DNA from 3 places in the Paenibacillus sp. FSL R5-0517 genome. Region 1 is predicted to be linked to each of the others. Evidence: riboswitches for the same ligand, from Rfam matches in the RefSeq annotation. Region 1 holds a riboswitch; each other region holds the start of a gene.
What was found. A riboswitch is a leader RNA that binds a small molecule or an ion and turns the genes downstream of it on or off. The one in region 1 is predicted to bind cyclic di-AMP.
Positions count from the first base shown of each region.

Region 2: it holds a riboswitch for cyclic di-AMP, as region 1 does, so the genes downstream of both, MKX40_RS00150 (ubiquitin-like domain-containing protein) here and MKX40_RS17390 (3D domain-containing protein) in region 1, are expected to answer to the same signal.
Region 3: it holds a riboswitch for cyclic di-AMP, as region 1 does, so the genes downstream of both, MKX40_RS00530 (C40 family peptidase) here and MKX40_RS17390 (3D domain-containing protein) in region 1, are expected to answer to the same signal.

Region 1 covers NZ_CP150235.1:3,950,783-3,961,121, forward strand. Annotated here, with positions in the region: gene glp (gephyrin-like molybdotransferase Glp) at 1-1,159, opposite strand, end outside; gene MKX40_RS17355 (HNH endonuclease) at 1,385-1,675, shown strand; gene MKX40_RS17360 (DUF4247 domain-containing protein) at 1,793-2,539, opposite strand; gene MKX40_RS17365 (DUF4178 domain-containing protein) at 2,551-3,057, opposite strand; gene MKX40_RS17370 (DUF350 domain-containing protein) at 3,081-3,482, opposite strand; gene MKX40_RS17375 (PspA/IM30 family protein) at 3,578-4,249, opposite strand; gene MKX40_RS17380 (hypothetical protein) at 4,362-4,703, opposite strand; gene MKX40_RS17385 (polysaccharide deacetylase family protein) at 4,858-5,652, shown strand; gene MKX40_RS17390 (3D domain-containing protein) at 5,760-6,431, opposite strand; cyclic di-AMP (ydaO/yuaA leader) riboswitch at 6,434-6,630, opposite strand; gene MKX40_RS17395 (amino acid ABC transporter ATP-binding protein) at 6,852-7,574, opposite strand; gene MKX40_RS17400 (ABC transporter substrate-binding protein/permease) at 7,561-9,024, opposite strand; gene MKX40_RS17405 (M20 family metallopeptidase) at 9,205-10,339, shown strand, end outside.
Region 2 covers NZ_CP150235.1:29,187-39,525, reverse strand. Annotated here, with positions in the region: gene purR (pur operon repressor) at 1-353, opposite strand, end outside; gene ispE (4-(cytidine 5'-diphospho)-2-C-methyl-D-erythritol kinase) at 451-1,305, opposite strand; gene MKX40_RS00175 (small, acid-soluble spore protein, alpha/beta type) at 1,455-1,631, opposite strand; gene MKX40_RS00170 (Veg family protein) at 1,882-2,157, opposite strand; gene yabG (sporulation peptidase YabG) at 2,311-3,207, opposite strand; gene rsmA (16S rRNA (adenine(1518)-N(6)/adenine(1519)-N(6))-dimethyltransferase RsmA) at 3,267-4,169, opposite strand; gene rnmV (ribonuclease M5) at 4,174-4,719, opposite strand; gene MKX40_RS00150 (ubiquitin-like domain-containing protein) at 4,875-6,059, opposite strand; cyclic di-AMP (ydaO/yuaA leader) riboswitch at 6,331-6,584, opposite strand; gene MKX40_RS00145 (TatD family hydrolase) at 6,826-7,596, opposite strand; gene MKX40_RS00140 (HD domain-containing protein) at 7,931-9,208, opposite strand; gene MKX40_RS00135 (AbrB/MazE/SpoVT family DNA-binding domain-containing protein) at 9,526-9,780, shown strand; gene rsmI (16S rRNA (cytidine(1402)-2'-O)-methyltransferase) at 9,986-10,339, opposite strand, start outside.
Region 3 covers NZ_CP150235.1:104,544-114,882, reverse strand. Annotated here, with positions in the region: gene MKX40_RS00550 (PBP1A family penicillin-binding protein) at 1-811, shown strand, start outside; gene MKX40_RS00545 (YwhD family protein) at 1,011-1,514, opposite strand; gene MKX40_RS00540 (M1 family metallopeptidase) at 1,616-3,607, shown strand; gene MKX40_RS00535 (hypothetical protein) at 3,618-4,469, shown strand; cyclic di-AMP (ydaO/yuaA leader) riboswitch at 4,715-4,852, shown strand; gene MKX40_RS00530 (C40 family peptidase) at 4,892-5,326, shown strand; gene MKX40_RS00525 (GNAT family protein) at 5,680-6,174, shown strand; gene MKX40_RS00520 (cytochrome c) at 6,325-6,684, shown strand; gene rbsK (ribokinase) at 6,759-7,742, opposite strand; gene MKX40_RS00510 (4a-hydroxytetrahydrobiopterin dehydratase) at 7,788-8,084, opposite strand; gene MKX40_RS00505 (hypothetical protein) at 8,115-8,240, opposite strand; gene MKX40_RS00500 (hypothetical protein) at 8,336-8,629, opposite strand; gene motA (flagellar motor stator protein MotA) at 8,864-9,664, shown strand; gene motB (flagellar motor protein MotB) at 9,651-10,339, shown strand, end outside.

The sequences.
Region 1 (10,339 bases):
TCATCACACTGGACTCATCTACACGGGAAGCAGCCGGTATCGCGTACACCATTCCGTTGCGGATCTCTGTACGTCCACGTACGAACCGTGTAAAATTGTTCACTTTCGTATATTCTTCTTCCAAAATTGCAGTCCATTCTTCCAAATAAGGATGAGCATCCGCCTGCATGGAACGAATGGTTGGGCGAACAAAGAGACCAAAACCCACAAAGCAAGCCCCCGGGTTACCCGAAAGTGCAAAAAGTAATTTATCTTTATATACAGCAGCTGTGGTTACACTTCCTGGTCGCATCGTCACTTTGTTAAACAACATCTCCACATGTTCTTCCAGCACAAGTTCGCCCATAATATCATAGTCCCCGACAGAGACACCACCTGTGGTCACTACGATATCATTATCTTGAATGGCTTCTTCCAGTTTGGCTCTTGCCGTATTCACATCGTCCGCAATTGAACCATACATCACAGGCTCTCCACCAGCTTCAACAACCAGAGAGCGCAGCATGTAACTGTTACTGTTGCGAATCCGACCTGGTTGTAATGGCTCATCCACATCAAGCAACTCCGTACCTGTTGCGAATATAGCCACCTTTGGACGTTGAAAGACGGGAACTTCTGCTATGCCAAAAGTAGCTAACACGGACTGTTCTCCTGCTCTGATGATTGTTCCTGCTTCCAGCAGATGCTGTCCCTCTTGGACTTCCAGTCCGATTGGTGTGATGTTAGCACCCGACAATATGTGCCGTTTCAATGCAATCCACTGTTCCCCGTTCTCAATCTTGCTCTCCGTCATCTCCATCATAACTACCGCATCTGCACCTTCCGGAACCTGTGCACCCGTCATAATGCGAGCGGTCGTACCTGACACAATGGTGTGGTCCGAGGTGTAGCCGCAAGGAATTTCATCAATTACACGAAACCAAACTTGATGATCACTCGATGCTTCTATAGTATCTGTACTTATAATTGCGAATCCATCCATGCCTGATCTCCGGAAGAATGGATACGGATGAGGTGCCTGAATGCTCTCTGCAAGAGTACGTCCATGAGCAGACTCAAGGTGAACTTTCTCTATAGAGCCTGAATTTACGTGTGCTGCTACTTTGGCTTGAGCATCCGGGACCTGTACAGCTGTACGGTTGAACTTGGCAGTTGTCATATCATGTGAATGTGAGTTCAGTTTCAAAAGTATTCTTACCTCCTAGAGACATATCATCTTTTAAGAAAGTGTAGCCCGAATGCTGTAAGATAACAAGCACATCAGTTAATTGAATCCTGTGACAAAATCTTATTTTCATACAGGTGTAACATTCGTCGACCTTATATTTAACATGAAAGGACTCTTGTCTGCCCATAATATAATTTACAAAAGGAGGTAATCATCATGGATGACCAATGTGAATTGTGCGGAAGAGAACCTGTGGACACGACCGTTCATCATCTGACACCCAAAGAAATGGGAGGAACCTTTCTGCCTACGGCCAACTTGTGCATCCCTTGTCACAAACAGATCCATTCGCTATATACCAATCGTGATATTGTAACGCTTGGTCTTACGGATCTGCAGTCCTTGAGACAAGATGAACGAATGGTTCCATTTATCCGCTGGATTCGCAAACAACCTGCTTCAACCATTCCTCGTGTACGTAAATCCAACCATGTTCGCAAATCGTAAACCAAAAAGAACAGCTCCAAGGTAAATGTGCCGGCAGAGATAAATCCGCCTTACCTTTTCACTGTTCTTATGAATTGGACTATTTGAGGGTAGGTTACCACGCTTAGGATTAGATTATTATCTACGCCTCATAATGCGGCCGCCGCCCACTCTGGTTTTCGGTTTTTTGTAGGATTTTTTGGGTGAATCAAACAACCCGCCCAGACCACCACTGCTTTTGTTGCGATCAATGGTTCCCTTGCTCTGATCCTTGTTGCGGTTGAATAATCCTCCGCCAGATCCCACACTTGAATCTTTATCACTTCCGCGCCTTGTAATCGTACCTTTCCGATCGACAGTAATAGGTGGTGCAAGCTTCTTGTCATTACTTGTCGGCGCACGGTAAGATCCTGCACTCGGTTTATACGTATCTTTATTGGTATATCCCCTATAGTTGCCATAACCTCGCCCGCCAAACGAATCAAAAAGATTACCAATTAATGTAGCGGTCAGGTAGCCTTGTAGAAAAGATGAATCGTAGTTCTGTCGAACATATTCTTTGGAGTCCACCTCAACCAAGGTATCCTCCGGCTTGTTCGGGTCTTGTTGCAGGTGATAATACTCGTCCTGATACACGAGGAACATACGCTCTGTGTTCTCTGCCGAGATCTGATCCGGTTGCCTTTGGTCAGACAATTCCTGAGCCACTTCCGGAACGGTGCGGTCCGAAGCCCGGTACACATAAGACGTTGAGTTACCACTGCCGTTAACCGATTCAAGTGGGTATGTGTCCTGAACAGAAGGTGCTCCGCACGCGGACAACAGAGACATCACAAGGCTGAGGACCAGCATTAATTTTAATCCATGTGCCAAGCGTTTTTTCATTGGAACCTCTCCTAGCTCGAACGAATCACTTTGATATCCGCAGGAAGAATGGACTCACCCTCATACAGTGTAAATCTTCTGTCTTGCCACTCCACGCGAAGAAGCATATTATCATCGGACTGATACTGCCATACCAATTGTTCTCCAGCCTGGCCATACGGTGTTCTGCCTGCTGTTGACACCATTCCTCCATACTCTTCCTCCAGATGATATGCGCGTCCATCCAGATCCAACAATGTAGGTACTTCATCAGGTGCATCAAGCCTGCCATCAATGGGTGTATATAGGGCGTAACGTGTGAGTTCCCGTTCTTCGATATGCAAATATCGAAATGCGGTACCATCCTGCAGCGTGAGCACAACTGCATTTCGAGCGCGATTTTGTACCCGACCAACGACTTCATAAGTGACGAGAGAAACCTCACAGATATCACCAGGTGCAAGCTGAAGCATGGTTTTCTCTGCCTGCGGTGGTTCAGGTTTCGTTAGTATTCCTTTAATTCGTTTCCATACACTCATGAGAATTACTCCTGTTCCTTATCTTATAAACAAGCTGCAATAATCAGTGCGCCCACGATATGTAAAGCGCCAGAGAACAACCCGTATCCTGTCTTACCTTGCTGAATTCCTGTATCCAGATCGAGATTGGCCCATCTGCGAATCATAAAGTGAACGACACTCTCCAGAATCAATAAGATGATAAAGGATACCACGGACACCAACAACGCTTCTCCAAGATGACCAGCCGTAGAAATGGACGTAGCAAGTACATAACCTTGTGCAAATAATTTCATCACCATACGAGTGGTAACCGCCATGTTGCCAGCCTTAACTTCAGCAAAATCCTTATATTTCGTGAACAGTGAATCGACATACATCAAGACAAACAGCAAAACCGAACCAGATACCGTCCAGACCAGCATCGCCAAAATGTTCAAATCCATTTACACAGCCCCCACATCTCAACATGAACCGCATTTAAAAGCGAAGGAGAAACATTCTTCTCCTCCGCTGGTTAACCCTGCTGACAACCAAGGTATTAATTCTTGTTATCGTACTGTTTCATCAATGCTGCGAGTTCATCTTCAACAGCCTGATCTTTACCCAACTTCTCGAACTCTTCATCAAGCGATTTGCCTTTGGAAGACATCTCGTTGCTTGCTTCTGCCTGTGCTTCCATCTGCATCATTTTTTCTTCCATGCGTTTCATACCCGCACTTGCAGTATCGGAGCCAAACCCATTCAACGCTTTGTTAATTTCCGTTTGGGCTTTTGCTGCATTATAGCGCGCTACCAGTGTTTCCCGTTTGTTCTTCATTTGAGTCAGTTGCTTACGCATCTCGTCCAGCTTGCCACGCAGGTTATCTGCTGAAGCCTTGTTTTGATCATAACTGGTTTTGTACTCAGTCATCTTCTCTTCGGCTGCTTTTTTCTCTTCCAAAGCCCTGCGGGCCAGATCCAAGTTTTGAGCACGTGCCGCCGTATGCGCCTGCTCTTCACGTTTTTTCACTAGAGCTTCCTGCTCTTCGAATAGCTGCTTGAATTTCTTCTCAATGGCGATCTGTTGCGCTACTGCTTTCTCCGCATCTTCCAGATCCTCTTGCATGTCACGGATATATTGGTCCGTCATCTTGATTGGGTCTTCTGCCTTGTCAATAATAGCGTTGATGTTAGACATGGTTAGATCACGTAAACGTTTGAAAATGGACATTATGTTATTCCTCCTAGTCGATATTACATCGTATATAAACATACATACGTAACAATCTACAACTCGTTTCAATTTTAGCAAATAAAATTAAAACATGCGATTGCTCTTTATATTAGGAAGATCGTTTATCCTTGCTCAGATGATCCTCCATTAGCCTCTCTGCAGTCTGCACGATTTCATCGATCTGCATCCGTGTAATGGAATCAAAATGGATACCCATAATTACCGTAACGGTCATTTTTAATTGTTGGGCAGCCTTTCGGGCAAGCCGCTCACACAGTTCTTGTTCCTTATGTCCCGGAATATGGACTGTCGTGCCGCTGACCCGCTCATCTTCCACATAGAACGTGGCTACAGCGCCAATATGAGCTTTTCCTCCCGTAACGAGAAAAACCTTATCCTCTCCTGCTTCAATCACCTGTAAACGTATCGATTTCAAATCATATGTACTCATGGCTATTCCACCGCTCCTTTTCTATATGTTATATATGGAGGAATTATGGCTGTCATGAGTTAAATCAGCAATGAAACTTCTCACACTGCGCATATTTTCTCAAGTCCACGGGCATACCATAGAGAACGTCATTTTGGAAAAGGAGGCTGTTATTATGCGCGTACGCCTCATTATGCTGATGGTTATCGTTGTTTTTCTCGGAGGATATCAAGCACCACCAGCTTCATCACGGGATGCTTCAGACCCGCCAAGTGAATCGGTATCCAATACTGATTCCGTGGAAGAAGAACAATTAACATTGGGACAGTTACGTCAGAAATATGCCGATACGTTCAAAACTAATGGTCCTTCAACCAAACAGGTTGCGTTAACATTTGATGATGTGCCCGATCCACGGTTTACTCCGCAGGTGTTGGATCTGTTGAAAAAGTATAAAGTCAGAGCTACGTTTTTCATCGTTGGTAGTCGTGCTGAGAAGCACCCCGATTTGGTAAAAAGGATTGTTAAGGAAGGGCACATCGTTGGCAATCACAGCTACAATCATCCGGAGTTCAGTAAGCTGTCGATGAATGCCTTCCGCAAACAAATTTTACATACCGGGGATATCATTCGCCATTTGGCGGGATATACGCCCAAGATGATTCGACCTCCGTATGGAGACATTAATGAAGAACAGCTGCAATGGGCTGCCAGACAACATTATAGTATTGTGAACTGGAACGTTGACTCTCTGGACTGGAAAGGTCTTTCCAAGGAAAAGGTGAAAGATAACATCCTGTCTGCTGTAAAACCTGGCTCCATCGTTCTACAACATGCAGGAGGCGGTGTTGGATCGAATCTGAATGGCACGATTGAGGCTTTGCCTGAAATTATTGAGGAACTGCGTAACCGGGGATATGAACTGGTCACCTTGGACGAAATGCTGGGATTACCGAAGGCGAAAGAATAGAATAACCGTGTTAGGTAATCATGGAAATATTAAAAGGGTGCTGTTCAATCGCAAGTTAGCGACTGGCAGACACCCTGTTTGAATTCAGTTTAAATGAAATTTACGCTCTACTTCAGAATGTACAACTCGATATCCTGAAAACCAAATGTGCTTACCGACTGTTTGCTACCAGGGATAAAGATATCAATCCGGTGACCCTTGATTGCACCGCCCACATCACGTGCTGTAGCCACAAAAGCCTGTTTTGGCAATCCTGGATGGCTGTGACCCGTTACCAGTACTTTGGTTCCAAGAGGAATGACACTAGGATCTACTGCAATCGTACCCAGTTCAAGGTCATTTCCGAAATAATCGACCGCACCCCATCCTCCATTTTCAGACGGATCTGCAGAGTATGCTGTTGCTTTCACGTTCACAGTTTTACTATAATCAAATGTTTTACCCCACGCTTGAACCACTTTGTTATCTGTGTTAACGTCCAAGCTTGCTGTCGTAACCGTTTTGGCTTGGGTCTTGCTCTCCGTCGCCGCGGCAGCTACATTGTTTGCCTTACCGGGAATAGTAATTTTCAAACCACCATAAATGTTGTAAGGCGAAATGTCATTGTTTGCTTTAACTAACGTGTTCATTGATACTCCGTATTGTTTCGATAAGGTGTAGAAGGTATCCCCCTCTTTGGCCACATGAACTGAATCGGCGTGAGCCGGAACGGCTTGAATGAGCATTGCTGTTGTCATTAATGCTACTGCTGTTTTGGCTATACGTTTCTTGTTAATCATGGTCTTCCTCCCTCATTGTGCCTGCGAAGTTAGTTGTCGGATTCGGATGAGGAGCCCACCCTATAGGTCCATCATTACATTTGAAACGATATGTACCCCTAATTCACCCCAAGCAGTGTGCTGTAGATCTTCCCCCTGCACTATCTGCATCGTTACATCCCCCGCACTCCCTGTCCGGAAGTTTCGGCAGAGTTCAATATATCACAATTTTGTAACCTGAACTTGTAGTAATTCTTACCAAATGGATTCAACATGTATAAGCACGTGTAAGAATATTGAATAATCTAAAAGTGTTTGGGCCAGATATCCGCTATATATTTGGTAACAGAATAGTTACTTTTCGAATCCCATATGTAATTATTTTCAACAAAAAAATAGCGTTACCGACTCGAAGTCAGTAACGCTATTTAATCGATTCATTTAGAGTACTTTCGCAAGGAAGTCACGTGTACGTGAATTTTTCGGTGCTCCAAACACCTCATCAGGTGTTCCCTCTTCCACAATAACCCCGCCATCCATGAACAGGATACGGTCTCCCACTTCACGTGCAAACCCCATCTCATGCGTTACGATGACCATGGTCATCCCGCCTTCTGCAAGACGTTTCATGACATCCAGAACTTCGCCGACCATCTCGGGGTCCAGTGCCGATGTAGGCTCGTCAAACAGCATGACATGCGGCTGCATGGCCAGTGCTCTAGCAATGGCGATCCGCTGCTTCTGTCCACCGGACAGCTGATTCGGGAATACATCTTTTTTATCGTACAAGCCCACGGTGTTAAGCAGATCAGCAGCAATTTTTTCCGCTTCCAGCGTGGATTGTTTCTTTACTTTGATCGGAGCGATTGTGATGTTTTGTTCTACCGTTTTGTGTGGGAACAGGTTGAAATGTTGAAACACCATACCCATTTTCTCACGAGTTGCGTTAATGTTGTGCTTCGGATCGGTGATTGACACGCCTTCAAAATCAATCTCTCCCGAGGTAGGTTGTTCCAGCAGGTTCAGACAACGTAAGAATGTACTTTTCCCTGAACCGGAAGGACCGATGACCACGACAACCTCACCTTTGCCAATCGTCACGTTAATGCCCTTAAGCACATCGTTATTTCCATAAGATTTGTGTAATTGTCTAACGTCTATCACTTGCACTCAACTTCCTTTCCAGTCGTCCCAGCAGCTTGGACAAAATGAACGTCATTACAAAGTAGATGGCTGCTGCAATCAAAAATGGACTCAAGCCTTGGTACGTAATGTTTTTGACCACACTTGCCTGATACATAATGTCCACCATACCGATAACGGAGATAATGGAGGATTCTTTGATGATGGTTATAAATTCATTACCGATGGCCGGTAATACAGCTTTGAAGGCTTGCGGTAAAATAATATAACGCATTGCTGCCCCTCTACCCATTCCCAGGGAACGAGCTGCTTCCAACTGACCCCGATCCACACCTTGAATACCTGCACGGAAAATCTCTGCCAGATAAGCACCACTATTAATTGAAAGTGTAATGATACCTGCCTGAAGTGCAGTGAAGTTAATGCCAAAGCTTAGGGAAAAACCATAGTAAATGATCATTAATTGTACCAGCATTGGTGTACCACGGATCACTTCAACGTAAGCAGTACCGATCCACCGCAAAATTGCAGCGTCATGCAAACGGAACAAACAGATGATCAATCCAATAATTACCCCGAAGATAACCCCAAGTGCAGACAACAGAAGTGTGTAGCCTATACCTGTAGCATAGAAACTTTTGTACTGCCAGAATACTTGGAAAATATTTTGTGATTTGTTTGCTTTGTCCGCCATCAAGAGGCTGGCGTCCGTCACCATCTGATTGATTTTATCTTCGCTTTTCAATCGCTCCAGTGTTCCATTTACGGCTGCTAGCAGCTCGGTATTGCCTTTACGAATCCCGATTGCCGCTTCTGCTTGCTCTTCGTCCGGAACAGCAGCAGCAAGTCCAATGATATCGTCCAGATAACCTGCAGCCACGGTATCTTCTACGATTGCCGCGTCAATACGTTTGGTTTGCAGTTGAAGCACGATATCCGAGATTTTATCAAGCGCAGTAAGCTTCGCTCCTGGAATACTCTGTCCGATCGTTTCCTGAATGGAGCCTTTCTGAACGCCAATCTTCGCATTTTCAAGTTCGGTCATGGTTGGATATTTGTCTTTATCCACATTGCGAACCATAATCACTTGTTTTGATTTATAGTAGGTGTCGGAAAAATCGATACTTTTCTTCCGCTCATCCGTCGGCGTCATACCTGAAATCACCAGATCAACACGCCCGCTCTGCAATGAAGGCAGAAGACCGTCGAAGCCCATATCCTCAATTACAAGCTCAGCGCCAAGATCTTTGGCAATCTCTTTGGCGATCTCAATATCAAAACCAACGATTTCATCTTTACCATTAATCACTTTATGGAATTCATATGGTGCAAAATCGGCACTTGTACCGAGCACCAGCTTTTTACTGCTTGAATTATCTGTAGTTCCACTTGCCAATGCCACAGGAACGGCAGTCGTCAGCAGAATAACAAAGGTCAACAGCATCATGGTGTAACGACTTATCAATTTCAACCTTTTTCTCCCCTTACAGTACATTGTATGCTTCTCATGTTGATGACTGAGTCATTATAAAGTACAATGCATGATTATGCAATGCATTTTGAAATTACAAATCTTGACTTGTTTCTGAAAAAATAAAGCAAACATGATATAATCAATGAATTATTTTCATTACGCATAAGGAGTTTACCAATGACATCTAAAAAATCACAAATTCTTACGGTTATTGATCAATATGCTTCCCGTTTTAAAGCCATTTCATCATATATCGGTGCGAATCCCGAACTGGGAAATGAAGAGTATCTCGCTTCTGCCCGTTTGAAAGAAGAACTTCTCTATCATGGTTTCACTGTAGAGGCTCCTATTCTTGGACTGGAGACAGCCTTTATCGGAACGTATTCCGCCGCCAAACCCGGCCCTACCATTGCATTATTGTGCGAATATGACGCGCTGCCGGAGATCGGTCACGCTTGTGGTCACCATCTGATCTGCATGATGAGTCTTGGAGCTGCTGTTGGGCTTAAGGCCATTCTGGATGAAGTAGGTGGAACAATTAAAGTGTTTGGCACACCTGCTGAAGAGACTCGTGGTGCCAAAGTTCCGATGGCGGAAGCAGGCTTGTTCGATGACTGCGATGTTGCCCTTATGGCGCATCCATACTATGCCTACGAAAAGTCAGGCAGCTCGCTGGCGATTGATGCTGTTCAATTTGAATTTCATGGTCGATCTTCACATGCTGCCGCAAGTCCGCATGAAGGCATTAATGCTCTGGATGCCGTCATTCAAACGTTCAACGGAATCAATGCATTCCGGCAACAAGTGAAAAGTACCGTTCGGATTCACGGTGTGATCAATAACGGAGGTCAGGCAGCAAACATCATTCCTGACTACGCTTCTGCACAATTTTATGTGCGTGCTGCAACCCGTAAAGAACTGAATATCCTCACTGAACGTGTGATTCAGATCGCTGAAGGTTCTGCGCTGCAGACAGGTTGCAAGCTCGTGACATCCAACTATGAAACGTCCTATGACGAGATGGTCACCAATGAGGCATTCTCAGCGGCATTTAGTCAAAATCTGATGGAACTCGGTATCCCGCAAGAAGAGATTGTGAGTGGTAACGATCATGGCTCCATGGACATCGGTAACGTTTCCCTGAAATGTCCCGCAATCCACCCCTACATCCGTGTAGTGGATGAAGTTCATACCCTGCACTCCATTGCCTTCCGTGATCTTGCACTTCAGGACCGCGCGCTGGATGGCATGATTCTGGGAGCAAAAGCACTTGCTACAACAGCCTACGACGTACTCAGTCAGCCAGAACTGC
Region 2 (10,339 bases), 3.0 Mb from region 1:
TCATTCATCAATGCGGGCTGACCAAGCAAGTCGGACATGTACAGGTATTCTCCAGGCAAGATACGATCAGGTTGCGCGAGCTGGGTCGAGAGCCGTTCCGCAAATGCAAGTGCCAGTTCTCGGGATACCTTCGGAATCCACCTTACTCCCCCGGCTGCTCCAGCCAGTGTATGCAGTTCTCCTGAGCCACCTTCTTCGAACACTTCCTTGATAATCGCCAAATCTTCACTAATTGAAGACTTTGCGGCACCATAACGTTCGGCAAATGTGGTGAGCGGAATAACCGTATGCGGTCTGGACAATAAATATTGCGTCATTTCAACCAGCCTTGCGCTTCGTTTTAACTTCTTCACAGAGATCCATCCTCACGATCACGGAAACATCTAAATCCGAATAATTATTTAAAAATATACCACCTTTATACGTGTTTGTACATTATAAAAGCGAATTTCATGTCAACATACGTACAGCGTACACTTCTTTACAGAAACCACGCAGGCCATTGTATATCCGGGCAACCTTGGATTCTTTGGAGACCAGTCCAAATACCGTTGGACCACTACCGGACATCAACACACCGTCTGCGCCCAACCGAATCATGGCATCCTTCAGATGCTGAACTTCTGGATACAGCTTCAACGTTACATCTTCAAGCACATTGCCCATCTGGTCACAGACTTCCGTAAAGGATTGGTTGCGAATCGCCTGTTCCATTTTAGCCGCACTCGGATGACGAACAATCTTGTCACTGCGGAACCTTCCGTATACATCGGCTGTAGACACATTGATTGGAGGCTTGGCCAGAATTACCCAACATTGCGGCGGATTAGGAATAGGAGTCAACTTCTCACCACGGCCTGTAGCGAGTGCAGTCCCTCCTGTGATACAGAATGGAACATCCGAACCGAGTTCAGCTCCAAGCTCCTGCAGTTCGTGATCCGGTATATTCAATCGCCACAGACGGTTCAATCCACGCAGAGCTGCTGCTGCATCACTGCTGCCTCCGGCAAGGCCGGCTGCAACTGGAATCTTTTTATCCAGATGAATATGGACGCCCGTATGCACGTTATAGCGCTCCTTAATCAGCCTGGCTGCCTGGAAAGCCAGATTTTTCTCGTCCAGCGGGATATAACCCGCCTGACTGGAGATAAAAATGGTATCGCGCGGCAGCTCCGACATTTCAAGCCGATCAGCAAGATCGACCATGGTCATGATCATTTCAACTTCATGGAATCCATCGCTTCTTTTATGTAAAACGTCCAGCATCAAATTAATTTTAGCAGGCGCTTTTTCGTAAATTTTCAAGGCGTTCACCCGTCCTCACCTTTTCCCTAAGACAACTTAACATATTATATCAAAATGGGGCTGTCAAGTCATTTCTATTCCGCATCTAAGGGGAAAAAGCGGGGTTGTCCCTGACGGATTTCCCCGCTTTTCAGTCTGCTTTAACCGGATTAAGATTTGCGGGCAGCCTGCTCAGCAAGTTGAATGGCTCTTTTCACCATGTTTCCTGCATCCTTGGCTTTGATTCCACCCCAACCTTCCTGTTGGACCGTATCATAGAAGCCCAGGTCTTTCGCGAGCTCATTCTTCAGATCCTCTGACATGACACTTCTTCTTCTGCGACTCATGAACCATCCTCCTCCTAAGTATCCATCATAATGTGATGAGTTCATTCACGTTTTGGACATATTGCCATCAGACCAAATGAAGTTTCCTGTATTGCTTAAGAAACTGTCCCTTCACCTGTACATATAGTATGCCGCGACCGTTCCTCACTCATTCCTGCGTATGTATGGGTTACCTTAGAAGATAAATGGTTGATTTTGTAGACATAAAAAAGCGATCCACCCGTGAGGTGAATCGCCTGTACAACGATACTTACGTCTCCATATAGGAGCTATGCGTCTGGCTGCCCGGGTCAAAAACCATGACTTCCACCGATTCCGTAAGTATATCCGCATAACTATAAGATACTCGCTTGAAGGTTTCTTGCTCCTCATCAAGCTTAACAATAAAAACAGAAGGGTACGTTTCTTCCAATACACCCGTACGCTCAATGGTCTTACGGCGGCCACCATTAGCCCGCAGCATAATTTTCTGACCAATATGTGCATCGAGATTGCGTTTGATATCCAACAGCGTGTTTTTAGCCATTGTCGACGACCACCTCTTTTCTTGTCCATTATACCGGATTTTACAGTCATTGTCAAATCAAAACTAATTATTATATCAGCATCAAAAAGTTGTTGTCAATGAATTTTTTTGCAAACAAAAAAAGCCCCAAATTGGGACTTTAAATGGCCTGCATCAGACTGCCGACGGGTTCACTTTTAGCGTAGATAAATCATTCAGCCCCGGCAGACCTACCCGGTAGCTCCCCCGTGTCTCGACACCACCCACACCTTGGCTACCACTGATCGTATTGTGCAGAACATCATTCATGTTGACCGTTTCCCGTACCGATGTGAAGGAAGCCTTGGCTGCCACGTAGACCGGGTCAAGTGCATGAATGAGGATTCTGCCTGGAGAACTGGCAAAGTTCGCTCCAGCGCGCAGCAGTGCCTCAAAATGGGACTGACAGGCTCCTGCCACAATAGTGAGTGCATCCAGATGGCGTTCATATTGTCTGGCCACCTGAATGGCCGCCACAAAATTTTGCGAGTTCTTATAACTACCAAGACTATATAAGTCATAGGGCTGACGTGTCTTTAACACCCCATCATGACCCGTAATGACCACGATATCTGGACGTACTTTGGGTAATAAACGGTATAAGGTATCTGCCATTGCCGATTCATGAACGTATTGTCCCTCTGCGGGAACACGAAGTTGCTCATAGAGATCCATACTTTTTTTCAAATAGTTCGGATCACCATCCAGATGAAGCACCTTTCCCGGCATTTCAAAATAAGCCGGCTCCTGCTGAGCAGACCAGTCCTGTACCAGACCTTCACGATTCCGCTCAGCCTGTTCCATACGAATCTGTTGCAGGCGGGAAAGGGTCTGATGTGCTTTAATATGCGCCTGTCTGGTCTTGGCGCTTTGCGGTTCGTAAGGAACCTGTATCAAATCGTCCACTGGGGAATCGGCAAGCAGCCGGAACTCAGTCCCTTTAATGACCGCAGCATCCAACTGAAGGCCTTCCACCCGAAAAGTCACATCGCCGCCGTATGACTTCCGAACGACCAAGTCTCCGATATTCATCAACGTAATCACCTCTACCCCATCGTATGGGCAGAGACCCGGTTTGGTTCATTCGAATTTTATAATGCTGCGCGTACCCCTGCTTCCCACATTACGGTGCTGAGTGTAGCATACTCCTGCAGACTTAACGTCTCTCCGCGTCGGGATGGTTGGATACCTGCCTGCTCCAGCAGAATGTCTGCCTGTTCTCGGTTCTCCTTTGTGAAGAAACGAGCCTTCAGGTTGTTCGAGATTGTTTTTCTCCGCTGGGCAAAAGAAGCCTGTACCACTTCGAAGTAGTGTGCTTCATCGGGAATCTCAACTGGTGGTTGCTCACGCACCTTCAGCTTAATGACAGCTGATTCCACATTAGGTTGGGGAATGAAGACCGTCGGTGGCACAATACACACAAGCTCAGGAATACTGTAGTACTGAACTGCGATGCTCAGACTGCCGTAGTCTTTCGATCCCGGTGCAGCAGCCATGCGTTCAGCCACTTCTTTTTGGATCATGACAACAATGCTGTCCACTGGCAGCTTCTCTTCCAACAGTTTCATCATAATTGGAGTCGTTACATAATAAGGCAGGTTAGCCACAACACTGACTTTGTCCACCGATGCAAAATCGCTTTGGAACAGTTCAGCCAGATCAAGCTTCAGCACATCACCATGATGCACACGTACATTCGGATAAGGCTGCATCACTTCTCCCAGAATGGGAATCAAGCGCTGATCAATCTCTACGGCTGTGACAGGACCCGCTACCCGGGCCAATCGTTCCGTAAGGGCTCCAATACCCGGTCCGATCTCTAAAGCGCCCTTGGACTCGTCCAAATCGGCTGCATTAACAATTTTGTTCAGTATATTTTGATCGATCAAAAAGTTCTGACCTAGACTTTTCTTAAATGAGAATCCGTGTCTTTGAATAATTTCTTTGGTTCGCTTGGGCGTTGCAATTTCTATCGTCTCTTCCATATCCTTCATATGCTCACAATCCTTCACGTTCAATTTGCGCTAATGCTGTAGAGAACTCTTCCCGTGTAATCTGAAATACACCGAGACGTTTGTGGAACTGCTTACCGTTACAATATCCGATACCCAGCAGATTGCCCATCTCCATGCGACGTGCAGCAGCCTGCGGATGCACAATAAGTCCTGCCGCGATCAGGTCCTCCCAATCGATCAGGCTAGGAGCGCCTTCGTATGAAGTATGTACACGTGCCAGAGCATGACGGATTGCCTCCGGTGAGGCATTCTCCACCCCAATATCCCCTTTGCGTGTGGCATCGGCTTCCGGAATGAAAGCATGTTTGCAACCAGGCACCTTATTCGCAATGATTTTACGAATGCGTTCGCCGGCATGATCCGGATCTGTCAGTACAATGACTCCCCGTCTCTCCTGAGCAAGCGCAATCCGGTTCAGAATGCGTTGGTTGATGGCTGATCCACCTGTTTCTATGGTATCGGCTTCCACGGCCCGACGGATGGCTACCGTATCATCACGGCCTTCCACCACAATGACTTCTTTTATCATGTTCCATTTCTTCCTTTCTAACGCAAAAAGAAGAGGAATATCCTCTTCTCTGCCAAACGGCGGGGGAGACTGAATTCAGACCCCTCCGCCGCATATTCCGCATGAATCATTCATGCAACTATTTTATAGCATTCCCATTTCAAAGTAAAACGATTTTAGTTCGCTTCCGGCTTCACCGGACCGATCACGTAGACCGTCTTGCCTTTCTTGCGTCCAAAATTCAGGGCATGCTTCACACTGTCATAATATACGTCAATTTTGTTGCCTTTAATGGCACCGCCTGTATCTTCCGCACGACGGAATCCCAGACCTTCGATATATACCCACCAGCCAATTGGTATGACTTTGGGATCAACCGCAATGGTGCGTCCTTCCGTTACACGAGTACCAGAAGCTGTTTTGGTTCCAATGCCAGGCTCTTCGGAAGAGTAGGCAGTCATGGATACATTCTTAAGTACTTTGGAGTATTTAAAAGAAGTCCCGGATACGGTAATCACTTTGCTGCCCGAGGCAGATGTTTTCTTCGAGTTCGTTGTTGTAGCTTTTTTCGTTGTTGAAGTCTGAGCTGATACGGTCTGAATCTCTGGTTTTTTCACGACCGGTTTTGCTTTGGTGCCGACAGCAATAACTTTATCTACACGATTATTCGCGACAGATTTGCCGACCATTTTTTTGGAGACCAATTCTCCATCCTGAAATACCTTTTCGATGTGCTGTACAATTGTGCCTTCTTTGCCGTTCACAACGACACGGTTATCCCCTTTGTACAAGCTAGGGTCAGCCGTTTTAATTACTTTGTAAGCGATTGGTTGTTCTACATCCACTGTACGCTTTGTTACGCGCACTACACGGATCTTCATATCTGCTTTGATCGCAGTTCCAAGCGCCGGATACACCTTATCATTACTTTCAACTTGAATACCTGATTTTTGAATTGCATCTTCTACCGATGAATCCGTTGTATACAGAGTCTTGGTGTCTCCGTCTGCCGTAATGTTAACTGGAACGGCCCGCTCAATAACGATTCGGTCTCCATCTGTAATCGCCCCGTTCATGGACATGGATACCTTATCGTGAGGGCTGACTGTGATCGACTGCTCCTCCAACATTTCCTGAAGCATTCCTGTACGAGTCTCTACCACCTGAGCTTTGCCATCAATAACCAGTGAAATTTGTTTCCCGGCCTGACCGTAAACGACTAACAAGATCATGATTGTAAGCGCAATTGAGAAAATCGCGATCAATGCCATTTGACGCATGTTCTCATGCTTCCACCGCAACGCGAAAGACTTACTGGATGATCGTGACTCATGGGTCTCTTCTGGTTGGAATGTGCCCACTTCTCCGTCCTCCTTCATAGCCTCGCCGTCTAAAGTAACGCATGATGTCTTTGACGTGACTATACCAAATTTTCTACAGAACACAGATCGAACCAACTGATCGGTTCTGCACCATGAATCAATCTTCGCAACATGATGTCATCCTCCTGAATACCTACCGTATGATGACAACATTTCTTTTATTCAAAAACAAAAAAGCCAAAGAAAGAGTGTAAGAGGAACTCTTTCGTGGCTTCCGAATGATTTTGAATATCGGAAATTCATGCACGAGGTTGCCTCTCTTTTTCCGCTTGCGAGGTTAGCTGTCGGGTTCGGGCGAAAGAGAGCCGCCCTATCTTGGGTCACCCGCTCATGGCGGACGCCCTTGAATTCACCCCGAGACCCAAAGAAGAAATCAAATACGGCTTCGCAGTTCCCTTCGCTGCTTTTGGGTCAGCGAACGTTGCGCATCGGCCAAATTCACCGATGTTTAAGCCCTATTGGTTCCCCCGCTCTCCGTTAACGGAGACTCAGCGAGACTGATTCATGAAAGTAATGTTGTTTCATCGGAAAGTGTCCCTTTGTTCATCCCCCGAACATCTGTCCAATTTTCCGCACAACAATTCACTGAAAAGATGATATCCTGTTTTGATGCATGTTGTAAAGCGTTGATCAAGTACGTTTTTCTGAATATTTGGTTAAAATATTGTAATATTCTTGATTTATTTGGATCAAAGGGCAAATTAACTCCGCTTACCTGCCTTTTTCACCTCATTTGCTCGTTTTTTTAACGAATTCCAAATCGTTCCATGGCATTTTTGGTGGTTATTGCAGCAATTTCCTCCACCGAAATGCCTTTAATTTCCGCAGCTGCCTCTGCAACCAGACGTACATGCGCTGTCTCATTTCGTTTCCCGCGATAAGGGTGAGGTGTCAAATATGGAGCATCGGTTTCAATGAAAAATCGGTCCATCGGAACCTTCGCCAGCACCTCTTTGGGTTGCTTTGCGTTTTTGAAGGTAATCGGTCCTCCGAAGGAGAGATGGAAACCCATATCGAGACAACTTTTCGCTGTTTCCCAGCTGCCTGAGAACGAGTGCATCACACCACCAACCTCACTCGCCTTCTCTTCACGCAAAATTCTTATGATATCCTCATGTGCATCCCGATTATGGATGACAATCGGCATGTTCACTTCACGCGCCAAGGCAATTTGTTGTCGTAATACGCGATGCTGTATTTCCTTCGGTGAAGTATCCCAGTGATAATCCAATCCAATCTCACCGATTGCCACCACTTTTTCATGCTTGCATAAAGATGCAATCCACTCCAAATCCCCCTCCTGCATTGTGATCGCATCTACGGGATGCCAACCTACAGCTGCATAGATAAAGTCATACGTTTCAGCGAGTTTCATTGTGGTTGGAATTGTCTCCCGGTTAAAGCCAATGTTGATCATGCGACCAACTCCTGCATCCACAGCACGCTGAATCATGTCCTCGCGGTCCTCGTCGAATTGTGGTGCATCCAGATGTGTATGTGTGTCGAACAGCATCATGTCTGTATCTCCCTTCATGTCGAAATAACGACTATCTTCTTTTGAAAATTTAATTGGTGAAATTCAAATTTTTTAATGACTCATACAAAAAAACATTTTGGACAATCTGTATATTACATCATTACGTTTGTTTCTTCACAACTACAATATATAGAAGATATAAGGATATTCTGATCTACATATTGCTGATTGTGCTAACTTTGCCTACTTTCATTTACAAAATTATGTCGATCTACATATACTCCCCATTAAAGCAGATTACTGTATCATGAAAAATAGCTCTTTTTGAAAGTCTTTTGATATCTAAATTCTTCATTGGATTATACCCACACGATTACAAGAAATAGGGGCGTATATGTGACGGTAATTCATGAATAATCGCATCCACCTTGTTTTGCGGGTAATACAAATGATGTTTCCCCCGGTGAAGCCCGCTGATGGAACGGACAATGTCAGATACTTCTGACAACTCACGTAAATTGTCCTGTCGATCCAGAAGAAGAATCTGCTTATCCGTGGATTCATCCGGACGAAAAACATCATACGGATTATCGGAAGGAAAATCAATTTCAAGATCATATTCGGGATCAAGACCTGCCTGTACAAAAGCTTCCCGAATCTCTTCTATTATTGTCAAGTCGACCTGTTCAAGCTCTACATACTTATATAACTTGCGATCCATAAAACGTTCGCATAACTCACTCAGAACAGTATCGTCCTCCTTTCGCCACTGTGTAAATGCCGTCTGAATTAATGCTTCATCCAACTGCAAATATTCATCCACGGATAATTCTCCTGCAAATAATTGAGGGAGTGGATCAATCATGAAGCGAAATTGAAAATCATGCTGTATGAGTGTTTTTGCTCGCTTGAATATTTGCCGCAATAGAATTTCAGAACTACGAGTTACCGGATGGAAGTAAATCTGCCAATACATCTGATACCTAGACATGAGGTAATCCTCCACAGCATGCATACCTGACTCCTTGACTACAATCCGTCCATGATAAGGACGCAGCATCCGAAGGATGCGATCAAGGTCAATCGTGCCGTAATTTACACCTGTAAAATAAGCATCCCTGAGCAAATAGTCCATTCGGTCTGCATCAAGCGGGCTGGTCACCAAGTTCACGACAATCGGCTTTTCGTACGTTTTTTGAATGACAGATGCCACTTTCTCAGGAAAATCAGGAGCATACCGTCTTAAGATCGCCCCTACTTCGGTATCACCTGTAATAATGCGACAAGTCCAATCTTCGTGATTCATGTCAAAAGCTTCCTCGATGGAGTGAGAGAATGGACCATGCCCGAGATCATGAAGCAGAGCTGCACACAGAGCTACAATCTTTTCTTCCTTCGGCCAATCTGAATAATGACTTCTTTCAAATTGAGAGATGATCTTGCGTGTAATTTCATAAACACCTAGTGAATGTGAGAACCGGCTATGCTCTGCTCCGTGAAAAGTAAGGTAAGAAGTACCGAGTTGGCGAATCCGGCGTAAACGCTGAAATTCCGGGGTGTTAATTAACTGCCATATAACCGGATCTTGCACGTGGATATAATTATGTACCGGATCTTTGAATACTTTCTCTTCCGTTAGTCGTTGTTCCATGTCGATTCACTCCTTTAATTTCTTTTATATTAACGCTTTGAGCTCCACGATTCACCTAAGATTCGACACGTTATGACGAACTTTGTCGAATAACGTAGTTTTGTCGTTTTCCAAATCGACAAACTTGGCATTGTTGTTTAAATGCGAAAAATGGCTGCCAATCCCTTACCACCAGTAACCTTGTGAAAAACAGCCTTAATTTTAAGCTAATTTTAAGGTTGACTGTTTTGGGAATCGTTGGTATGATGAGTATCATAAAACATAAAATAATGTCGAATAATGACAATGATAGTTAGCTGAGAGGAGCACTGATTATAATGATGAAATCAACAGGTATTGTAAGAAAAGTGGACGAACTGGGACGGGTAGTTATTCCAATCGAATTGCGCCGTACGCTCGGTATTGGTGAAAAAGATGCTCTGGAAATCTATGTTGACGGCGAGCGCATCATGTTGAAAAAATATGAGCCTGCTTGTATCTTCTGTGGTAATGCAGAGAACGTTACTTACTTCAAAGGTAAAATTGTTTGTAACGAATGTATTTCCGAAATCCCTGCACCTGTGACAAAATAAGAAAAACCAGGTATACTGGACTTATCTAAATTGTTATTTCTAACCTTTTTAATATTCCTTAATGGCCTTCCCGGTGTGAACCCCACCGCGGAAGGTATTTTTTTGCCCTGTTATGGGTTCCATTACCCAAAAACTACATGAATGTTGAATATAAGGTTCTTTTCAGGTTATGTTCCCCATAACAGAAGATATTGGGTTAGATTGGCTACTCGATTAACGCATTATATACATCCCGCTTCGTCAGACCACGATCGGTTGCCGTTTTTTTCATCGCATCTTTGCGATTATATCCTTCACCCTCATAATGGCTGACATGATCCGCAAGTGACATCAGCTGCCACCATGCTTCGCGCTCAGCCTTCCGCTCCTCTTCCTTAATACCTTCCACCAGCAAACAGTACTCGCCAAGAGGTGGATGCTCTTCAAGCCAGTCTATGCATTCCTTCACAGTACCCCTTGCGAATTCCTCATGACGCTTGGTTAGTTCACGAGCAAGGACAATGGAGCGATCACCCAGAATTTCTTCGAGGTGGACTAATGTTTTCCGAATACGGTGAGG
Region 3 (10,339 bases), 3.1 Mb from region 1:
CGCTTCAGACAATATCTATGCGGTGAACACCATTATGCAGATCGGTCCTGAGCAGGTTGTGAGTATGGCGAAAAACCTCGGTATTACGAGCAACCTGAGCGCCGTACCTTCTCTCGCACTGGGAACGTCACCTGTCAGCCCGCTGGAGATGGCGTCGGCCTTTTCCGTCATTGCTGCTGGTGGACAACGAACGCCGCCTGTCGCCATTCTGCAAGTGACGGATGCAGCAGGACGTGTACTCTATGAATCGCCTCAAACCAAGGCTGAGACCGTTGTGGAACCTGCGGCAGCTTATGTACTAACTCGATTAATGGAAAGTGTATTCGAAAATGGAGGAACCGGTAACCGGGTATCTGCCACAATTAAACGTCCGGTAGCCGGAAAGACAGGCACAACCAACACGGATGCCTGGCTCGTTGGATTCACACCAGAGCTTTCTACCGCCGTATGGGTTGGATATGACCAAGGCAAAGCCATATCGACTTCGGACGGCCGCCGCGCGGCACCAATCTTTGCCCAATTCACAGAGCAGGCGCTTGCGAGCGTACCACCCAAAATTTTCACTGTTCCTGATCACGTCGTAAGTGTCTATATCGACCCGGAATCCGGTAAGCTGGCAGGCACCGGTTGTGAAGAGAAACGACTGGAAGTTTTTATTGACGGCACTGAACCCACAGAGGTCTGCCACGGTACGACGGATGATTCGGATCCTGGAGAAGATGAGAAGACCCGTGAGGTACAGAATCAACAAGGCATACAGGAAGAGAAACATTCCTGGTGGGGAGATTTCAAACGTTGGTGGGTAGAATGACGCAAATGCACGATGACTTAGTTGCGTCACCCGTAACCTCTCGTTATATTAGGCATTTGGAAATTAACTTCGGATGAAAACTCATAATTATTCAGTTCGATGAATACAGATCATGCACAAGCAAAAGACCCCAAACCGAACTTTACGGTCAAGGGTCCTTTTGCTTTTTTAATTTTATACGGTGTTGAATTGATTTGCCTTAAGCGAGTGCTTCTTTCAATTCATCCGGAGAAGCATTCCACCATTCTTCGTTGTGTGAGATCAACAGCTTCTTGAGTGCAGCCCGATCTTCCGGCCCCAGCTCATCCAGCATGAAACGGCGCTTCATGGCATAATCCATGCGATTCACATGTTCAGCCAGCAGTTTCCATCCGCGTCTCGCTTCTGTATCGATCCACATCTCACATGCCGTTGCTCCACCATACAGCTGTCCCTCTTCCGTGCGATCCACAGCTACCCACACCAGCCATACTTGGCGTCCGTTGGGCACATCTTCACGATTCGTCGAGAACTTGATATTGCGCTCCACTTTACTCTTCGCATGCATCGCACCAATATCAATTTTGGCTTCGCCATTGTCAATAATGACCGGAGATAGGTTATTCAGATCAATGGAGCCTGCACCGAAGCCTTTATGCTTGCTCTTTGCACTAACGATATTCAAGGCAATCTGCTTTTTGCCGTTTTGCTCGTTTTGGTCCATGTTTATAGCCTCCAAGGGTTGATACAAATATTTTAACTAATAATCGGCCCATTGCAAACATATACATGCTGTAGATGCTTGTCAACGGGAGGTATTTATCGATGATTCCACGACGCGCCAAGAGCTGGCTCACCGCATCCCTGGCCCTGTGTGTGCTGGCCGGAGGGATATGGATCACTCTGGGTTATACTCACTCAACTCATTCCGGATTGCCAACACTTGCCCCGGAATCGGGCAAGCCTAAGGCAAAAGCCCCAACCCCAGCACCTCCAGAAAGTGTACAGACCCCTACTGCCGAAGTGTACAGCAACCGTGTTGTGGAATATCACATGGATGTAAAACTGGTCGAAGGGAACGTACTGGAAGGGACTCAGACGATTACCTGGACACATCCAGGTAAAAAAACCGTCAACGAGCTTTACTTTCATATGTATCCCAACGCCTTCTCTTCTGCTGACACCACCTTTATGAAGGAATCCGGTGGAAAGCTTCGGGGTGATGTCATGCCTACCAACGGTTATGGCTCCATGAATATTACCGAAATGAAAACGGAGGACGGGCTCTCTCTGCTGCACCGGATGCAGTATGTGCAACCAGATGACGGAAATATCAAGGACACCACCCTCATTAAAGTACGCTTACCCAAACCCGTCAAAGGCGGAGAAAGCATTACACTCCACACCCGATTCCAAGTGAATCTGCCAAAGATTTTTGCCCGGATGGGAACTGCTGATGATTTTGTCATGGCAGGTCAATGGTTTCCTAAATTAAGTGCCTATGAACCTGTGGGCAGGCGCGGACGGACAACGGAAGGCTGGAATCTGCACCAATACCATGGCAATTCAGAGTTTTACGCCGACTTCGGTATATATAGTGTGCGTATTCGGGTGCCTGAAACATACAAAGTTGCCGCTACCGGATTTCCGACACAACAAGCCGTGGTGAAGAACGGAGAAAAAGTCTATCAATTCTATGCCGATGATGTGCATGATTTCGCCTGGGCAGCTTCACCGAATTTTGTCTACGCCGAGGAACCCTTCTCTGCACCCAATGTGCCTGGTGTACGAATCAAATTATATTTAGATCCTGCTCATCAGGATCTGAAGGAACGTTATTTCTACGCCGCGAAGGCCGCTCTATCCAATTATAGCAAATGGTTTGGCCCGTATCCTTATGCTACCTTATCCATCGTTGTTCCACCCAAAGCGGGGAACGGTGCTGGAGGTATGGAATACCCTACGCTGGTAACGGCCTTTGGAGCCGATGACACTACTCCAGGTTATGACCTGGAACGTACCGTAGTCCACGAGATCGGACACCAGTACTTCTACGGCATGGTTGCCAGCAACGAATTCGAGGAAGCCTGGCTGGATGAGGGGTTCACCTCTTATGCAGAAGACAAATTGATGGAGCAGGAATACGGATTGATTCCGAATCTGCCGGTACAATCGGGCCTGATTACGTCTCCTTCATCCTTAACACAAGAATCCTGGAAGTTCGATTCACAGAATGAGTATGCAGCCAATGTCTACACACGTGGCAAGCTTGTATTGCTTGGTATTGAACATCAAGTCGGCACAAAAAAGATGGAACGCATTCTCTCTACCTATGTGAAGAAGTACCGCTTCAAACATCCCACTTCGGCAGATTTTCAGAACGTTGTGGAACAAGTGACCCGCACGTCCTGGTCTGATTATTTTGACCAATACGTCTACGGTAATGGAATGGCTGACTTTGCTGTAGAGAAGATTCGTGTTACGCCTGTACAGAAAGACGGTCAAACATGGTACGAGTCATCCGTGACGATTGTCAAAAAAGGCAGTGATTACAACGCCGTTCCTGTTCGCATTGCTTTTGAAGACGGACATACCCTCACCAAGCAATGGGATGGCATAGAAGATCGAATTACCTATAAATTAACGCACACATCCCCCGTAGCTTGGGCCATGACCGATCCCCTGTACACGATCGTGCTGGAGAACCGCCATATGAACAATTTCCTAAAATCCGGACTGGATGAGCAGACGAAGTCCCGCTGGAGCATGAGTGTAACCAAACTAATAGAAGCCATATTCGGAGGTCTGTCATGGTGAGGTGGATACGGTGAAAGCGAAAATACGTGAAGGCTGGTTTCTCGTCCGTCAGCATATGTTCATTGCGGCACTCTTATTTCTTTATCAACTCATTTGGGGATATTTCTTCTATCGAATGGTACAATCGGCAGTCATCCCACTCCTCCTGCGCTATCCAGATTCTGATGCCGGGGAACTGAGTACACTTTTGTTCAAAATGGAAAGCCAACTTAACCTATCTACCCATCCGGAGGTTCATCGTTATCTATGGATTCTGGGGGGCATGCTGCTGGTTCGCATGTTGATCAGCCCCCTTATTCAGGCAGGACTGCTCTACTCACTTCAGCACTTTAATTCTACAGAAGAGCGCATCCCATTCGTCCGTGGAATCAAAAAACTGTGGAAACCGATGCTGCTGCTGCACACCATACGTACATTATTGATACTTCTGCCCGCCTACTGGCTCATACCGAAGCTCTACTCGATCCTCATGGACGGATTTCATTCCCTTCAATTACTTTTGCCTGGTATACCTTATGTTGCTGCCTGGATTGTATATGGATGGGTCATCCACCATGTCATGCTCTACATGCAGTTCGGTGTGTCGGCACCAGAAGGAGAAGGCGGGGCTCACGGCACCCTCAAAGCACTCTGGATTGCACTGCGTCATCTCATCGCCGTTATCGGCATTGCTCTCCTGCTGGGCGGAGTCCACTTACTCGTCTTTGGGGCATTCACTTCAGCCTCATGGTTATTAACGGGACTTACCGGACTTATACTACAGCAGACGTATCCACTTGCCAGATGTCTATTGAGTCTGTGGAAAATATGCAGCCATTTCCGATTGTGGCAGTCCAAAGTATCCAAAGGTGAGAGCATTTAGTTTAAAAATTGTTACCATCACATGTTAAACTCATGGCTTGCTATGTACTTATAAATAGGCAAACCTCAACCTTTCCCCGTCAAAGGTCGAGGTTTTTTTTGCTAATTTTGTTGCTAAACGTTGCCAAAGACGTACTCCTCTGTTACAATAATCGCAGTGAGTTTTTAGTAACAACTTTGTAATCTTTACATTCATATTTGTAACTACTTAAAATTAAATCGTCATTTCTTGATTTCGCAGGTGCATAACTAGCATAGCCAAATTCCTGGCACCTGGGAAGCGGGGGAACCAGTTATGGGTGAATTGATCTTGCTACAGAGGGATCATAGGGGACCTTCAACCGAATCCTTAAGCTAACCTCGCAGGCGTTGGAAGGGGAATATCTCTTGTTCAAGAAGAAATTAACCGCAGCTGTACTTAGCATCACATTCGCATTATCGCTTGGTGCAGGTAGCGCATTCGCAGATTCAAAAATGGATAAAGTAATTGATTCAGCAATGGGAACTACATACAAAAGTGGGGGAACAACGCTTAACGGCTTTGACTGCTCCGGATTTACACGGTATGTATTCGACAAATTGGGTATTGATTTGGCACGCCAATCCAGTTCCCAATTCGACATGGGCGATTCCGTATCCCGCATGGAAATGAGAGCTGGCGATCTGGTATTCTTTAATACTACAGGTAAAGGCGTATCCCATGTAGGAATCTTTGTAGGGGATGGAAAGTTCGCACACTCTTCTTCTTCCAAAGGCGTTACGATCAGTGCATTGAGTGAAAGCTATTGGGCCAATCGTTATGTTGGCGCTAAACGGATTATGAGCACGGACGCGTATGAATCACTGGCCCTTGACTAGGGACAAGCTGAGCAACATGATACTGTAACCATGAACCATACTGTAACGAAGCAAGAAGCATAACAGAACCGCCCGGTACATTCTCCGCAGGAATGTATCCGGCGGTTTTTTTGTGCTTCCATCCTGATTCATATTGCAAGTTACGCTCGGGGCTATCCTGCAACATCAACAGGCTCATTTTGTCCTCGTTCGTCCGTGCCCTTATGATGTTTTTACCCACCCTGTTATAATATAAACGGAATTACCGGAACTTTTGTTTCATATTTTTCTGGTAAAGGGAAACTTGCCAAATCAATATCTCTTTTGTAGAGTGAACTAAGAGTTCTGTGTCAAGGAAAGGAGCATGCAGACGTATGAAGGAAGCCCCTGTGACGTTTCATGTTGTACCGATGCAAGAAGAACATGCGGAGCTCATCTGCAGTTGGCAGTATGATCCGCCTTACAATATCTATAGCTGGCTCCCCTGGGAGCAGATGAAAGCGCTGGAAGTGGAATTCGGAGATGCACAACTGCGGCAGGAGCAATATGCGATCGTCCTGGATCAGAATGATCGTATATGTGGATTTGCTCAATACTTCCCACTTCAAGGGGTAACCCGGATTGGCCTCGGGATGCATCCAGAGCTTTGCGGACAGGGTCAAGGGACAGCCTTTGTCACGGCCATTGTACAGGAAGCTATTCGCCGAAATCCCACGAATGAGATTGATCTGGAAGTGCTCACTTGGAATGCTCGTGCCATTCAAGTCTATCTAAAGAGTGGATTTGTCACCCAGGATACATACGAACGACAGACCCCAAGCGGCTTGAAGCCCTTTCACTGTATGGTTTATGAAGGGCCTCGTGATTAAAATCCATTGCAAAACAACCAAATTTGCGCCTTGTTATGTGATTAGTTCAAAAATTTCCCACAAAATGCTATGATGTCAGTACAGGTTCCGTTATAATGATATGGATAGTTTCAGGTTAGATGATCTTTCATTCTGGAGGGGACATAAGGGATGCACAAATGGATCATGAGCGGAGTATTTTTTGCAGCATGCGCTTTAGCTATTGTTTTAATGTTTACGCTTCCAGGGAAAGAAGAAGTGGCTGAAGAAGCCAAGCCAACCATGCCGGAAGTCACATTGGATGCCGGACAGGCTGAAGCACTGGTCAAAGCCAATTGTATCTCCTGTCACGGGGATCAGCTTCAGGGTGGTGTAGGACCTGCTCTAGCAAACATCGGCAGCCAGGATGATCTGGAGAAGATCTACACTACGATTGTCAAAGGTAAAGGTGGCGGCATGCCTTCCTTCAAGGGCAAACTGCAGGATGAAGAGATTGCTAATATCGCCATGTGGCTGTCAGAGAAGAAATAATCTCTGCACGCGCATAACAAAGAGGCCCTTAATCCCCTTTTGGGAGAATAAGAGCCTCTTTGTTATGCTATTGATTAGGCATCTGCCGCATGCTCGGCCAGAAAGGCCTCCACTTCACGTGCGGACGGCATCCCGGACTGGGCGCCGAGCTTCGTCACGGATAACGCGGCCGCACCCATGGCGAAGCCTACGGCCGCGTCCAACGTCTCACCGCGCGCGAGGGCTACCGCCAACGCGCCGTTGAAGCAATCGCCAGCGCCGGTCGTATCGACGGCGCTTACGGCGTAGCCGGGCGCACGGCATGCGCCGGCACGCCCTGCCTGTACGCGGCCACCAGGCGCCGCCGCGTACACAGCCCCCTCGGGGCCAAGCGTCGTGACGACAGCCGCCCCGAGGGATGCGGCGAGCTCTGCGACCGCCGCATCCAGGTCTTCCGGCCGGAGATGATCCCGGCCGGTCAGCACGGCAAGCTCACTGCGGTTCGGCGTGACAACGTCGACGCACCGCAGGAGCTCCTGGGGCAGACCCGGCACCGCGGGAGCCGGGTTGAGCACCACCAGTGCGCTGCCTTCAGCCGCCAGTTGGGCGGCGCGGGTAACCGCTGGCAGCGGGATCTCCAGCTGTAGCAGCACCGCTGCGGCTGCAGTCAGGCTTTTTACCGTATCCGCTTCTTCCAGCATCTCAGGCACTACTTGCCCGTTCGCACCAGGAATAACGATAATCCGATTGTCTCCTCGAGAGAGCCAGATGGAAGCTGTCCCTGTAACCGTGTCTTCCAATCTGCGAACCTGCGAGACATCTGCACCACTTTCCGTCAGACTGTGCAGCAGACGTTCGCCAAAACTATCCGATCCCACCGCACCAATCATTGTGGTCTGTCCACCCAGACGCGCAGCAGCGACAGCTTGATTTGCACCTTTGCCGCCAGCGAGATAGTGGAGTTCCTCACCGCTCACTGTCTCTCCCTCTTCCGGAATCGTATCTGTCTTCACCACGAGATCCATATTGAGACTGCCTACGACAGCAATAAGAGGTTGTTCCTGATTATAGTCTGACATGTATGGGTTCACTCACTTCCGGCCGCGCGATAATAACCAACTTCGTTATTCCGACCTCATTTTGTCATAAGCTTCGTTGTACTGCCCTGCTTCCTTAATATCTACAGATGTAATACCGCCCGCATCCCATGACGTGAGACGCAGCGTAACCGTTGTATAGTCAATCGTAATAAAAGGATGATGATTGAACGCTTCCGAGATCGCAGCGACCTCATCCACAAATGCAATCCCTTTCATGTAGTTGGAGAACACAAATTTGCGTACAATCCACCGTCCCTCTTCCAGTTCCCAGCCTTCCAGCCTTCCCAGATGAGCTTCGACTTCCTCTTGCGAAAAAACCATGCGTTATCTTCCTCCCCATAGGATGGTACATTACAGACGTGCGTCCGTATAACCACCAACACCTTCGGTGCTATCGTCAGCAACCTCAAAGGCCAGGCTCATCGCCATGCGATCAGCCCATTTCACGAGTAACATCTTACCACGGACAAGCTTCAAAATCCAATCAACTTATATGGCGTAGAACCACTAACCATAAGGCTTTGTGGAAAATTCCAGTTCCATTCATACACCTTAAAATGCATGTATATACACTAGATTAAAGGTACAAATGTTAACTCTTCTTCCCCGATCAGAATATGAATGCGGTGCTGTTCCTTATCATGGATGACCACGCCACTTCCAACCGGAATCACAGACTCTTCGCCCAGTGCATAGAACAAATCTTCCGCCAACGCCTCATCCACTTCAAGTTGCTCAGGTGCAGCGAGTCTCTCCCACTCTTCCGCGTCCATTTCAAAGAAAACATACCGATCCGGTATGCGTCCAATTGCCGTTGTCAGATCTGTCAAAATTCCTTCATAATCCCGTCCATGCTTTACGCCCATTGGCTTTTCACTCCTATTCGGCCCCTAAGGAGCGGATTTGATCTTATTATACCTGAAAATAGCCCTTAAAAAAAAAGGCCTTCTGGTCGATAAATACTATATATGACCGTTTGAACTGTTTTAGCAACCGCAAGGAATGCCTAACATTGAACGGATTGCGGCCAAAAATTCGTCCGGAAGCCCGAATACAGCCGCTTGAAAGGATTCAATTTTATCTCATGGATGAGGTGTATGATGAACATTTCAACGATTATTGGACTAGTTTTTGGGCTGGTCTCCCTTGTACTCGGTATGTTCCTGAAGGGTGCGCCCTTAATCAACCTGGTTAACAATCCGGCAGCCTACGTTATTATCTTTGTTGGTACGGCAGGAACCATTTTTATTGCATTTCCTATGTCAGAAGTTAAGAAAATTCCTAAGCTTTTCGCGATTATTTTCAAAAATCAAGTACTTATTGATCGAGTGTCTCTGATCGGCACGTTTATGGATTGGGCTTCCACTACCCGTCGTGAAGGTTTGCTTGCACTGGAATCAAAAGTAGAAGAGATTGACGATCAGTTCCTTCGTGGCGGTATGCGTATGATTATCGACGGCAACGATCAGGAATTTGTAAGTGATGTACTGATGGAAGATATTCATGCTACAGAGGAGCGCCACCGCGGCGGTGCCTTGATCTTCGCCCAGGCGGGGATGTACGCGCCAACGCTCGGGGTTCTCGGGGCCGTTGTAGGTCTCATCGCAGCACTTGCCGATCTTAGTGACATGGAGAAACTCTCCCATGCGATTGCGGCAGCATTTATCGCAACACTCCTTGGTATATTTAGTGGTTACGTGTTATGGCACCCGATGTCTAACAAACTGAAGCGGATGTCCAAGCAAGAAATGGAGATCAAGCTGATGATGGTTGAAGGGTTGTTATCCATACAATCTGGTGTATCCACCATTGCCATCAATCAAAAGTTATCTGTATTCCTGACACCTTCCGAACGCAAACAACTGGAAGAGAAGGAGGGATCATCAGGTGAAAAAGGCTAAAAAGCACGAACCACATGAAGAACATATAGACGAGAGCTGGTTGCTTCCCTATTCTGACTTGATGACCTTGTTGCTTGCCCTGTTTATCACGTTGTTCTCCATGAGTTCACTCGATGCGGCCAAGTTCGAGCAGATGGCTTCCGCACTAAGTAGTGCATTGAATGGAGGCTCTGGTATTCTGGATCATACGTCCATGAATCCGGATACGCCAGGTGTTGACTTGGGTAAGAACAAACAGGAACCTACAGAAATCACTAAAAAAACACCAGCTCAGATTACGGATGCACAAATGGCTCAAAAAGAGCAGGAAGATCTGGAGAAGCTCAAGAAACGGCTTGACCAGTATATCTCGAAGAACGGCCTTTCGGACCAGCTGAACACCAAGCTGAATCAGTCTGAATTGAAAATCACCATCAGTGATAACGCCCTGTTCTCCTCAGGCCGAGCAGATGTGAAGCCTGAATCACGATCCCTGGCCAAAGCCATTTCAAGCATGCTGCAAGAATTTCCTGAATACGAAGTGGTTGTATCCGGTCATACCGATAATATTCCCATTTCGAACAACCAATATAAGGATAACTGGGATCTGAGTGCAGACCGTGCGCTTAACTTCCTGAAAATCCTGTTGCTGAACACACAATTGGACCCTTCCAAATTCACACCAAGTGGTTATGG